DNA from 2 places in the Aurantiacibacter sp. KMU-128 genome. Region 2 is predicted to be linked to the other one. Evidence: predicted binding sites of a transcription regulator. Region 2 holds the regulator's gene; the other holds the start of a gene.
What was found. The regulator LexA, encoded in region 2, represses DNA repair genes until DNA is damaged. The targets are predictions, from matches to a motif close to GTTCCNCNCTTGTTCT.
Positions count from the first base shown of each region.

Region 1: a site for LexA is predicted at 2,127-2,142, ahead of recA (recombinase RecA). Genes of this name have one in related genera too.

Region 1 covers NZ_JBXORT010000001.1:831,882-836,752, forward strand. The annotation lists gene ACS0VV_RS04220 (DUF4139 domain-containing protein) at 1-385, shown strand, start outside; gene ACS0VV_RS04225 (DUF4139 domain-containing protein) at 515-2,086, shown strand; gene recA (recombinase RecA) at 2,218-3,285, shown strand; gene ACS0VV_RS04235 (class I SAM-dependent methyltransferase) at 3,476-4,300, shown strand; gene alaS (alanine--tRNA ligase) at 4,381-4,871, shown strand, end outside.
Region 2 covers NZ_JBXORT010000001.1:1,255,367-1,260,237, forward strand. The annotation lists gene moaC (cyclic pyranopterin monophosphate synthase MoaC) at 123-596, shown strand; gene ACS0VV_RS06375 (molybdopterin molybdotransferase MoeA) at 583-1,770, shown strand; gene lexA (transcriptional repressor LexA) at 1,843-2,505, shown strand; gene ACS0VV_RS06385 (ComEC/Rec2 family competence protein) at 2,530-4,719, opposite strand; gene gltX (glutamate--tRNA ligase) at 4,749-4,871, shown strand, end outside.

The DNA.
Region 1 (4,871 bases), 420 kb from region 2:
CAGCCTGGTGACCGGCGATGCCTTCGATGTGTTCATGCAGGCCGAAGTGGAAAGCCGCCAGCGCATCACTGGCGAGGAGTATGAACGCAGCGCGCGCTACCGCGTGATCGAGGACGGCGAAGTCGTGCGCGAAATCACCGAAGAGCGCGCGCTCACCTATTACCGCACGACGATGCGTTACACCTTCACCAATGCGAAGCCGGAGCCGGTGACGGTGGAACTGACGCAAAGCGGGCTGGCGCAATATTGGTGGGGCCGCGATTTCCGCGTGACCAGCGAGGATCTCCCCGGCGAACAGGTCAATTTCGATACCCGCCGCTATCAGGTAACGATCCCCGCCAACAGCGAACGCGTGGTGCGCGTGACATACGAGACGCGGTTCTAAGGGGGCAGCGCGGTGCGCCTTTTCCTCCGACCCCGTCATTGCGAGCGGAGCGAAGCAATCCAGTTCCGGCGCCTGTGCAAAGGCGCGAGCGTTCGGACTGGATTGCCACGTCGCCTTCGGCTCCTCGCAATGACGATGATTGCAACGTTGGTGTCTACCCCCGCCACCGCGCAAGACCGCCAGACCGTCACCGCCTCCGCGCCCGAAGCGCTTGCGGTCACCGTCTATCGCGACCCCAACCGCGCGGAGTGGGAAGAGCTCAACCGCAATTGGCCGCAAGGCATTGCGATGATTAGCGAGACGCGCACCGTCACGCTGCCACCGGGCCGTTCGACCATCCGGTTTGACGGCGTGTCCGAAGGCATGATCGCGGTCTCTGCCATCGTCACCGGCCTGCCCGGCGGCACGATCGAGAAGAATCGCAATGCCGATCTGCTCAGCCCTGCCGCATTGGTGGACGGAACGCTGGGCAACCGCGTCACCATCACCCGCACCAATCTGGCGACCGGCGCGGAGGAAAGCGAGCAGGCGATTGTCCGCACCAGAGCCGATGGCGGCCTCGTGCTGCAAACCGGCGACGGTTACGAAGCCGTGCGCTGCTCCGGCCTGCCCGAGCGGCTGAGCTTTGACGGCATCCCCGCTGGCCTTTCCGCACAGCCCGTCTTCACCATCGACACGGCGAGCGATGCGGGTGGCACCTACACCGTGACGCTCACCTATCTCTCATGGGGTTTCGACTGGCAGGCCGACTATGTCGCCACCGTGCATGAAGGGCGCGAGGCGGACAATATCCGCTTCGATCTGGTGAGCTGGCTCACCATTCTCAACGATAATGGCCAGAGCTTCGAAAATGCCGAGCTGATGGCGGTGGCAGGTACGCTGAATATCGTGAGCAATTTTGCCGGGCTGGCCGATCCGCCCGATGCCGAACCGTTGCGGTTGCAATGCTGGCCGCAGGGCAGCACGGCGGCGGGCTCCCCGGTGCCGGTGTATGATGACTATTTCGAAGAGAGCTATGCCGAGGCGGACATGATCACGGTGACGGGCGCCCGCATGGCGGCAATACCGCCGCCTCCGCCGCCTCCACCCGCGCCCGGAGCACCCGCGCCGGTGCTGGCGGCAGAGGAGAATCTGGGCGATCTCAAGCTTTACCGCGTGCCCGTGCCGATGGACGTCAATGCACAAAGCCTGAAGCAGGTCGCGTTCCTGCGCGAGGACGATATCGAGGGCGAGATCGTCTACGAAATGCAATGCGCGCCCTATTACGCTTACGAAAACGCGCCCGTCGGCATGATCCTCGAAACAGTGAACGAGGAAGACGCCGGACTGGGCGTGGCGATGCCATCGGGCACCATCGCTGTGTTCGAGCAGACGGCATTGGGCGATTTTCTCGTCGCGCAGGACCGGTTGCGCGATTACGCGCGCGGGCAGGATGTCGAGATCGCGCTGGGCACCAGCAGCCAGGTGTTCGGGACCTGTGCGCCGCAACAACGCGCAGACGGCAGTTTCGCGATGCTAATGACGCTTAGCAACGCCAATCCCGATCCGGTTGATGTCCGCGTCGAGATGGGCACGAGCACCCAGTGGCGCATTGCCGGCACCCGTACGCGCCTGCGCAACGGCCAGCGAATTACCACGCTGCGCGTTCCGGCGAACGGCGAGCGAACGCTCGAATGGACCGTGACAAGCGCCACGCAATAGGCGCAGATGCGCGGATTTCCGCCAATCCAACAAAATTTCTGTTCCACACTTGTTCTCATGGAACAAACGCGGTACAAGCGTCAGTGTTGAAAGCGGGGGATGGGCCCTAGCGAACTGTCGGAGGCCGTGTCATGGCGAGTGCAAACCTGAAGCTGGTTGAAAAGGAATCCAACGTGGACCGTCAAAAGGCGCTCGAAGCCGCACTCGCGCAAATCGACCGCGCATTCGGCAAGGGCTCGGCAATGAAGCTGGGCAGCAAGGAAGCGATGAATGTGGAGGCAATCTCCACCGGCTCGCTGGGGCTGGACATCGCGCTCGGAATCGGCGGCCTGCCCAAAGGCCGCGTGATCGAAGTGTACGGGCCGGAAAGCTCGGGCAAGACGACTTTGGCGCTGCACGTGATTGCCGAAGCGCAGAAGGCGGGCGGCACCGCAGCCTTTGTCGATGCCGAACACGCGCTCGATCCGGTCTACGCCAAGAAGCTGGGCGTGGATATTGACGAGCTGATCGTCTCGCAGCCCGACACCGGAGAGCAGGCATTGGAAATCACCGACACGCTGGTGCGTTCGAACGCGGTGGATGTGCTGGTGGTCGATTCGGTCGCCGCACTGGTGCCGCGCGCCGAAATCGAAGGCGAAATGGGGGACAGCCATGTGGGCCTGCAGGCGCGCCTGATGTCGCAATCGCTGCGCAAGCTCACCGGCTCGATCAACCGTTCGAAGTGCATGGTGATCTTCATCAACCAGCTGCGCATGAAGATCGGCGTGATGTACGGCAATCCCGAAACCACGACCGGCGGCAATGCGCTGAAATTCTACGCCTCGGTTCGACTCGATATCCGTCGCACTGGCCAGATCAAGGACCGGGACGATATTATCGGCAACACCACCCGCGTGAAGGTGGTCAAGAACAAGGTCGCCCCGCCGTTCAAGCAGGTCGAGTTTGACATCATGTATGGCGAAGGCATTTCGAAGATCGGCGAGATTCTCGATCTCGGGGTGAAGGCCGGCCTCGTTGAAAAGTCGGGCTCGTGGTTCAGTTATGATAGCATCCGCATCGGCCAGGGCCGCGAGAATGCGAAGACTTTCCTCAAGGAAAATCCTGAAGTTTGCGCCAAGTTGGAAACCGCGATCCGCGGTAAAACCGACGAGGTCGCCGGGGAGATGATGGCGGGGCCGGACGCGGACTCCGAAGACTGATCCTCAAGAAGGCGGGCGGGAAGGTTCTTCCCCCTGGACACTGTAACAGGTGTAACAGGTTAGACCCGGCCTTGCGAAACCGGAGCCGGCAAAGGTGGCGTATCGTCCACCGGAGCCGGCTTCTTCGCGTTGGTGCTTCCCAGCGGGAGCGAAGCGCTCTAACGCCCTGCCGGAGGAGTGAGGGACGCACATGACCGATGCAAGCGAGTGGCAGGGCCGCACAGGCGAAAGCTGGGCGGCGGAATGGCGGCGCACCGACCGCAGCTTCTCGCTGCTGACCGAACACCTTCTCGCCGCGACCCGCCAGTTCCGTTTCAAGCAGGTGCTCGATATCGGATGCGGAGCGGGCGAGCTTTCATTGGCGATTGCCCGCGGCCGGCCTGAGGTGTCGGTCACCGGCATCGACATCTCTGCCCAGCTGATTGACGTCGCTAACAGCCGCGCCAACCATCTGACCAATATCGGCTTCGAAACGGGTGATGCCGCGCAGTGGACCGCTCCGGCAGACAAGCGCCCCGATCTCCTCATCTCGCGCCATGGCGTGATGTTCTTCGATGATCCGGTGGCCGCTTTCGCGCATCTCGCCACGCAGGCCGAAGAGGGTGCAGGTCTGCTCTTCTCCTGCTTCCGCGACCGCGTACTCAATCCCTTCTTCACCGAAGTCACCCGCCTTCTGCCACAAGCGCCCGATCCCGGCCCGCCTAATGCGCCCGGCCCATTCGCCTTTGCCGATGTCGAGCGGGTGCAGCGCATCCTCACCCAAGCGGGCTGGGCCGACATCGCCGCCAAGCCGCTCGACCTCCCGATGATCGCCGGTGCTGGAGAAGACCCTGTTGAGGATGCCATCGGCTACTTCCTGCGCATCGGCCCCGCAGCCCGCGCCGCATCCGAACTCGATCCCGAAGCGCGCGACCGCTTCGTTACGCGGCTGCGAGACATGCTCTCGCGCCACAGCTTTGGCGGCATCGTTTCGCTTCCCGCTGCCATGTGGATCGTAACCGCCCGCAAAGGATAGGTCGTCAATCGCACAATCCGCATACAGTAATGCGCGCATTCGGCTTGTCGCCACGCGCTCTTGCGCCTAACTCGGCTCGCATGAATTCGACTAATGATATCCGCCGCGTGTTTCTCGACTATTTCGCGTCCGCCGATCACCTTGCCGTGCCGTCCGCACCGCTTGTGCCGTATAATGATCCGAGCCTCATGTTCGTCAATGCGGGCATGGTGCCGTTCAAGAACGTGTTCACCGGTGTCGAAACGCCGCCTGCGCCGCGCGCGACCAGCAGCCAGAAATGCGTGCGCGCCGGTGGCAAGCACAATGATCTCGACAATGTCGGCTACACCGCGCGCCACCTCACCTTCTTCGAAATGCTCGGCAATTTCAGCTTTGGCGACTATTTCAAGGAACGTGCGATCGATCTCGCCTGGGGCATGGTCACCAAGGAACTGGGCCTCGCCAAAGATCGGCTGAGCGTCACCGTCTATCACACCGATGACGAGGCGTTTGACCTGTGGCGGAAGATCGCCGGACTCCCGGAAGACCGCATTATCCGCATTCCCACCAAAGACAATTTCTGGGCGATGGG
Region 2 (4,871 bases):
CCGCTAATCTCTCGAAACCGCCCTGCCCGCCCTTTGGGCGCAGCAGGGCGGTTTTCTGTTTCAGGACTGTGTAACAGGTGTAACAGGTTCGCCTTTGAACCGTTCGAACCGGCGGGTCTGGCATGAGCCGCCTGACCCATCTCGACGAAGCTGGCGCGGCACGCATGGTCGATGTCGGCGGTAAAGCGGCAACGGCGCGTGTCGCCGTGGCGGAGGGCCGGATCTCCATGTCGGACGAGGCATTGGCGGCTGTCCGCGATGGCAGCGGCCCCAAGGGCGATGTGCTCGCAGCAGCGCGGATCGCGGGGATCATGGCGGCCAAGCGCACGGGCGAGCTGATCCCGCTCTGCCACCCGCTCGCGCTCGACAGCGTCAGCGTGGACTTCGCCTTCGAAACAGACGGCATCCGCGCCGAAGCGCGTGCCTCGCTTACCGGCAAGACCGGTGTCGAGATGGAAGCGATGACCGCCGTCTCGGTGGCGCTGCTGACGATCTACGACATGGCAAAGGCGCTCGACAAAGGCATGGTGATCGGCGGCGTGCGCCTGCTCGCCAAGAGCGGCGGCAAAAGCGGGGACTGGCGTGCTGGGGCTTGAAGAAGCGCAGGCGAAGCTGCTGGCGCTGGCGCAGCCGCTTGCAACAGAAGTCGTAACGGTGGACGAGGCGAACGGGCGGGTTCTTGGTGAGCCTGTTGTCGCTAGGCGCACCCAGCCGCCAGCGGACCTCTCGGCGATGGACGGCTACGCGATTGGCGCTGGCGATCATTCAGGGCCATGGCGCGTGATCGGCGAAAGCGCGGCGGGGCATCCCTTTGCTGGTGAGCTTACGAGTGGAGAGGCTGTGCGCATCTCCACCGGCGCGGCACTGCCCAAGGGCGCGGATGCGGTGCTGTTGCAGGAGAACGCTGCGCGGGATGGCGACGTCCACGCGCTAACCAATGCCGATGGCCCCAGCCCGCAGCATATCCGCCGCGCCGGGTTCGACTTCGCAGCTGGCGACGTACTGCTTCCTGCCGGAATGCGGCTGACCGCCGCTCAGCTGGCACTTGTCCGCATGGCGGGTGTCGAGCAGCTCGCCCTGCACAAGAAGCCGGGCCTGACTGTGATCGACTGCGGGGACGAACTTGTCGCGCAACCCTCGGAAGCCATCGGAACGCAAATTCCAGCCACCAATGGCGCGATGATCGCAGAGTTGGCCGGGGAACTCGCGGATGAACCGAAGCGGCTCGGCCCAATCGGCGACTCGGTGGGCTTGCTGGTTGAAGCCTTTGCGCAATCGGATAGCGAGGTGATCGTCATCACCGGAGGAGCATCGGTAGGCGACCATGACCTGGTCAAACCGGCGCTGGAGGCCTGGGGCGCAGAGATCGCGTTCTGGCGCGTGTCGATCCGCCCGGGCAAGCCGTTGCTGGTTGCCAAACGGGGTTACCAGATCGTCCTCGGCCTGCCGGGCAATCCGGTGTCCGCCTATGTCACCGCCCTCCTGTTCCTGCTCCCGTTATTGCGCCAATTCGGAGGTTCCGCATCGCCTTTGCCGCAAAGTATCGATGCGCGATTGACACAATCGCTTCCGCCGGGGGGGACGCGCACCGAATTCCTACGCGCTATTCTCGGTCGAGACGGAGTTACCCCTCTAATGCAGCGCGATAGCAGCGCTCTGCACACGCTTGCCTGCGCCAATGCACTGATCCGGCGTGATATCGATGCCGCACCCGTCGCAGCAGGTGAACGCGTAACCGTCTATCCGCTCCAAAATGGCGGTATCGCTTGACTTGAGGCGATGTGTTCCATAGGTGTTCCGTGTTCGTTCCCAAATTGGAACATCGCAGTAAGGAACCAACCCATGCTGACTGCCAAGCAACACGAATTGCTGCTTTTCATTCACCGTCGCCTTGAGGAATCGGGCATTTCTCCGAGTTTCGAGGAAATGAAGGATGCGCTCGATCTGAAGAGCAAGTCGGGCGTGCATCGCTTGATTTCGGCTCTCGAGGAACGCGGCTTTATCCGGCGTCTTGCCAACCGTGCCCGCGCGCTCGAAGTCGTGAAAATGCCTGAGAACGTGGGCAATGACGCGGTGGCGAAGATCACCACGCCGCCAGCAGCGGCGCCGGTCGCGGCCAATGATGTGATCGAAATTCCCCTCCACGGCAAGATTGCCGCCGGTGTTCCGATCGAAGCGTTGGAAGGCAGCCAGACCCTTCCCGTACCCGCTGCACTGCTTGGTGCTGGCGAGCATTACGCGCTTGAAGTGTCGGGCGACTCGATGGTTGAAGCGGGCATTTTTGACGGCGACTTTGCATTGGTGAAGAAGGCGAACACTGCCCGCGATGGCGATATTGTTGTGGCGCTCGTGAATGGCGAGGAAGCGACACTGAAATATCTCTACCATGATGGCGGCATGATCCGGCTCGATCCGGCAAACGCCGCCTATGATCCGCAGATTTACGCCGATAGCCAGGTAGAAGTTCAGGGCAAACTCGCAGGCTTGCTGCGACGCTACCACTGACCGTTTGTGCGTCGGGTGGCGGGCCTAGTCCTGCCGCCCGCGCCACCATCCATGCCCGCCCTCGCTCTGGGCGACGGTGCGCATCGAAGGCTCGCCATCTTCACCTAGTGTGATGGCCATTCCGCCAGTTGTCTCAAGCGTCCGCCGGTCTGCTTTCAGCAAACGCGGCTCGCAACTTCGCGGCAGCCAGCGGTCAGCCACCACGATATCCGCCCGCTCGCAGGCTGCGGCGAGCGCGCGCTCCTCTACGATATCTTCGCTGCGGCTCAGAAGCAGGTGCCAGTCGCGCCCTCCCCGTTCGAGCGAGATCGCGCAGAAATCCCGGCTGCACTCGGCTCCATTCCAATCTTCGAGCGGAACCGGGTCACCCTCGACCCCCGCCAGTTCGAGCAGGTTGTCACGCGTAAACTCGCTTCGTGTGTCGCGCAGCACCAGCAGACGGTCATCCTCTCCGGTGATTCCCACATGGCGACCGTCCGACGATATCAGTATGTCGGGGATAGGGGTTAGGTAGAGCCACAGGCTCGCAATGGCTGCGGGGGCGAAACCAAGCAACCGCGCCCTCCCCTTCCAAAGCGCCAGCCACAGGCCTCCCAGCGCGAACAGCAGGACGGTCGGCAATGTCATCTGCGGAATGAGCTTCACCGCGCCGGGCTGCGCTGCCGTGAAATGGGCGATGCCGACCAGCAGATCGAGCGATTGCCCCGCCAGCCACCAGAACGGCGCGCCAAGCCCCACAATGTCGAACAGCAAGGCAATCGCGATCAGCGGCATGGAGATGAAAGTCACCAGCGGAATGGCGATCACATTGGCCAGCGCACCATAAACGCCCGCACGGTGGAAGTGGAACAAGACGATGGGCATCAGCGCGATCTCGATCACCAGCCCGGTGATGAGCAACATCACCGTATTGCGCCCGGTTCGCGCGAACCAACTCTCCTCGCGTGGCTTGAGAAAGGCGCGAACCGGAGCCGAGCTGTGCAACGCAACAATCGCGATGACCGCGCTGAAGCTCATCTGGAAGCTCGGTCCCACAAGGCTCTCCGGCCAGACGAGTAGGACAGCCGCCGCCGCCACGGCAATCATCCGCAGCGACAAGGGCTCGCGTCCCAGTGCAAGCGCGAACAGCACCAGCAGTGCGGCGATACAGCTGCGCACAGTCGGCACCTCGGCGCCGGTCAACAGGGTGTAGCCGATCCCCGACAAAGCCCCGACACCTGCCGCCACCACAGGTAGCCGCACCCGCAACACCAGCCACGGCCAGAGCGCCAGCAGCTTGATGGCCAGAATGTAGGCGGCGCCGATAACCGCACTGACGTGCAACCCGCTGATCGACAGCAAGTGTGTCAGTCCCGAATCGCGCATCGCATCTTCATCAGCCACGCTGATCCCGCCCCGGTCACCGCTGGCGAAAGCCGCCGCAATGCTGCCCGCCGAGCCATCGAGTTGCGTTCGGACATGGGCCGACAATTCCCGTTGCAGCGAAGGGATCAACGCCTCGCGTGCCGGAGCGGGCTCGACGATTGTAACCTCGCCTGTCACGCTTCCGGTGGCCGCGAGCCCCTGAAACCATGCGGCGCGCGCAAAATTGTAACCGCCAGGCAGCATTGGGGCAGCGGGCGGCATCAACCGCGCTTGTGTGCGGATCACCGCGCCTTCGGTCATCCCCGCCCGTGTTGCCTCTAACGGAACATTGACACGCACCTTCACTGCCTCGCCATCCACCGGGGATCGGATGGCGAGCACCAGTCGTACACGGTCTTGCGCCGGTTGCTCGATGCGTTCCAGGATGCGTCCCTCGATCTCGGCGAAAACCGGGCGTTCAAATGCCTCGGCGCCCACCAGTTCGGAGCGCGCCCAGATCAGGCTGGTCCCCAGCGCGAAGACGATCCCGCAGGCTGCCAGTGCAGTGGTCAGGTGGACCCGGTCTTCCCGCCCTTTCCATCGCGCCAATGCAGCCAGAGCGAGCAGCAGACCAATCGCAATCGCAGCAACCCAATGCGCGGCCGTAGGAAGGATGAACCACGCGGCTATCCCCGCGGCCAGAACCACGGTCAGCCATGGCCCGCGATCAAAGCCCGCCTGCCCGAGAAATTGCTCTGCAGTGTCACCGATACTGGACAAAGAGACACGGCTGCGCCAAGGCGTCTGCTGCAACGCAGCATCAAGATCGTCGTCCCCCAGCGGAACCAAAGGCGGCTGCCGCGATGCCATGCAGGGTAATGGACAGGAATCGCAGCATTATGGCAAGCTCTGATAGCAATCACGCTGACGCACAGCGGCCGGTGGTGACGCGCTTTGCGCCCAGCCCCACCGGTTTTCTGCATATCGGAAATGCCCGCACCGGCCTGTTTTCCTGGCTCTAC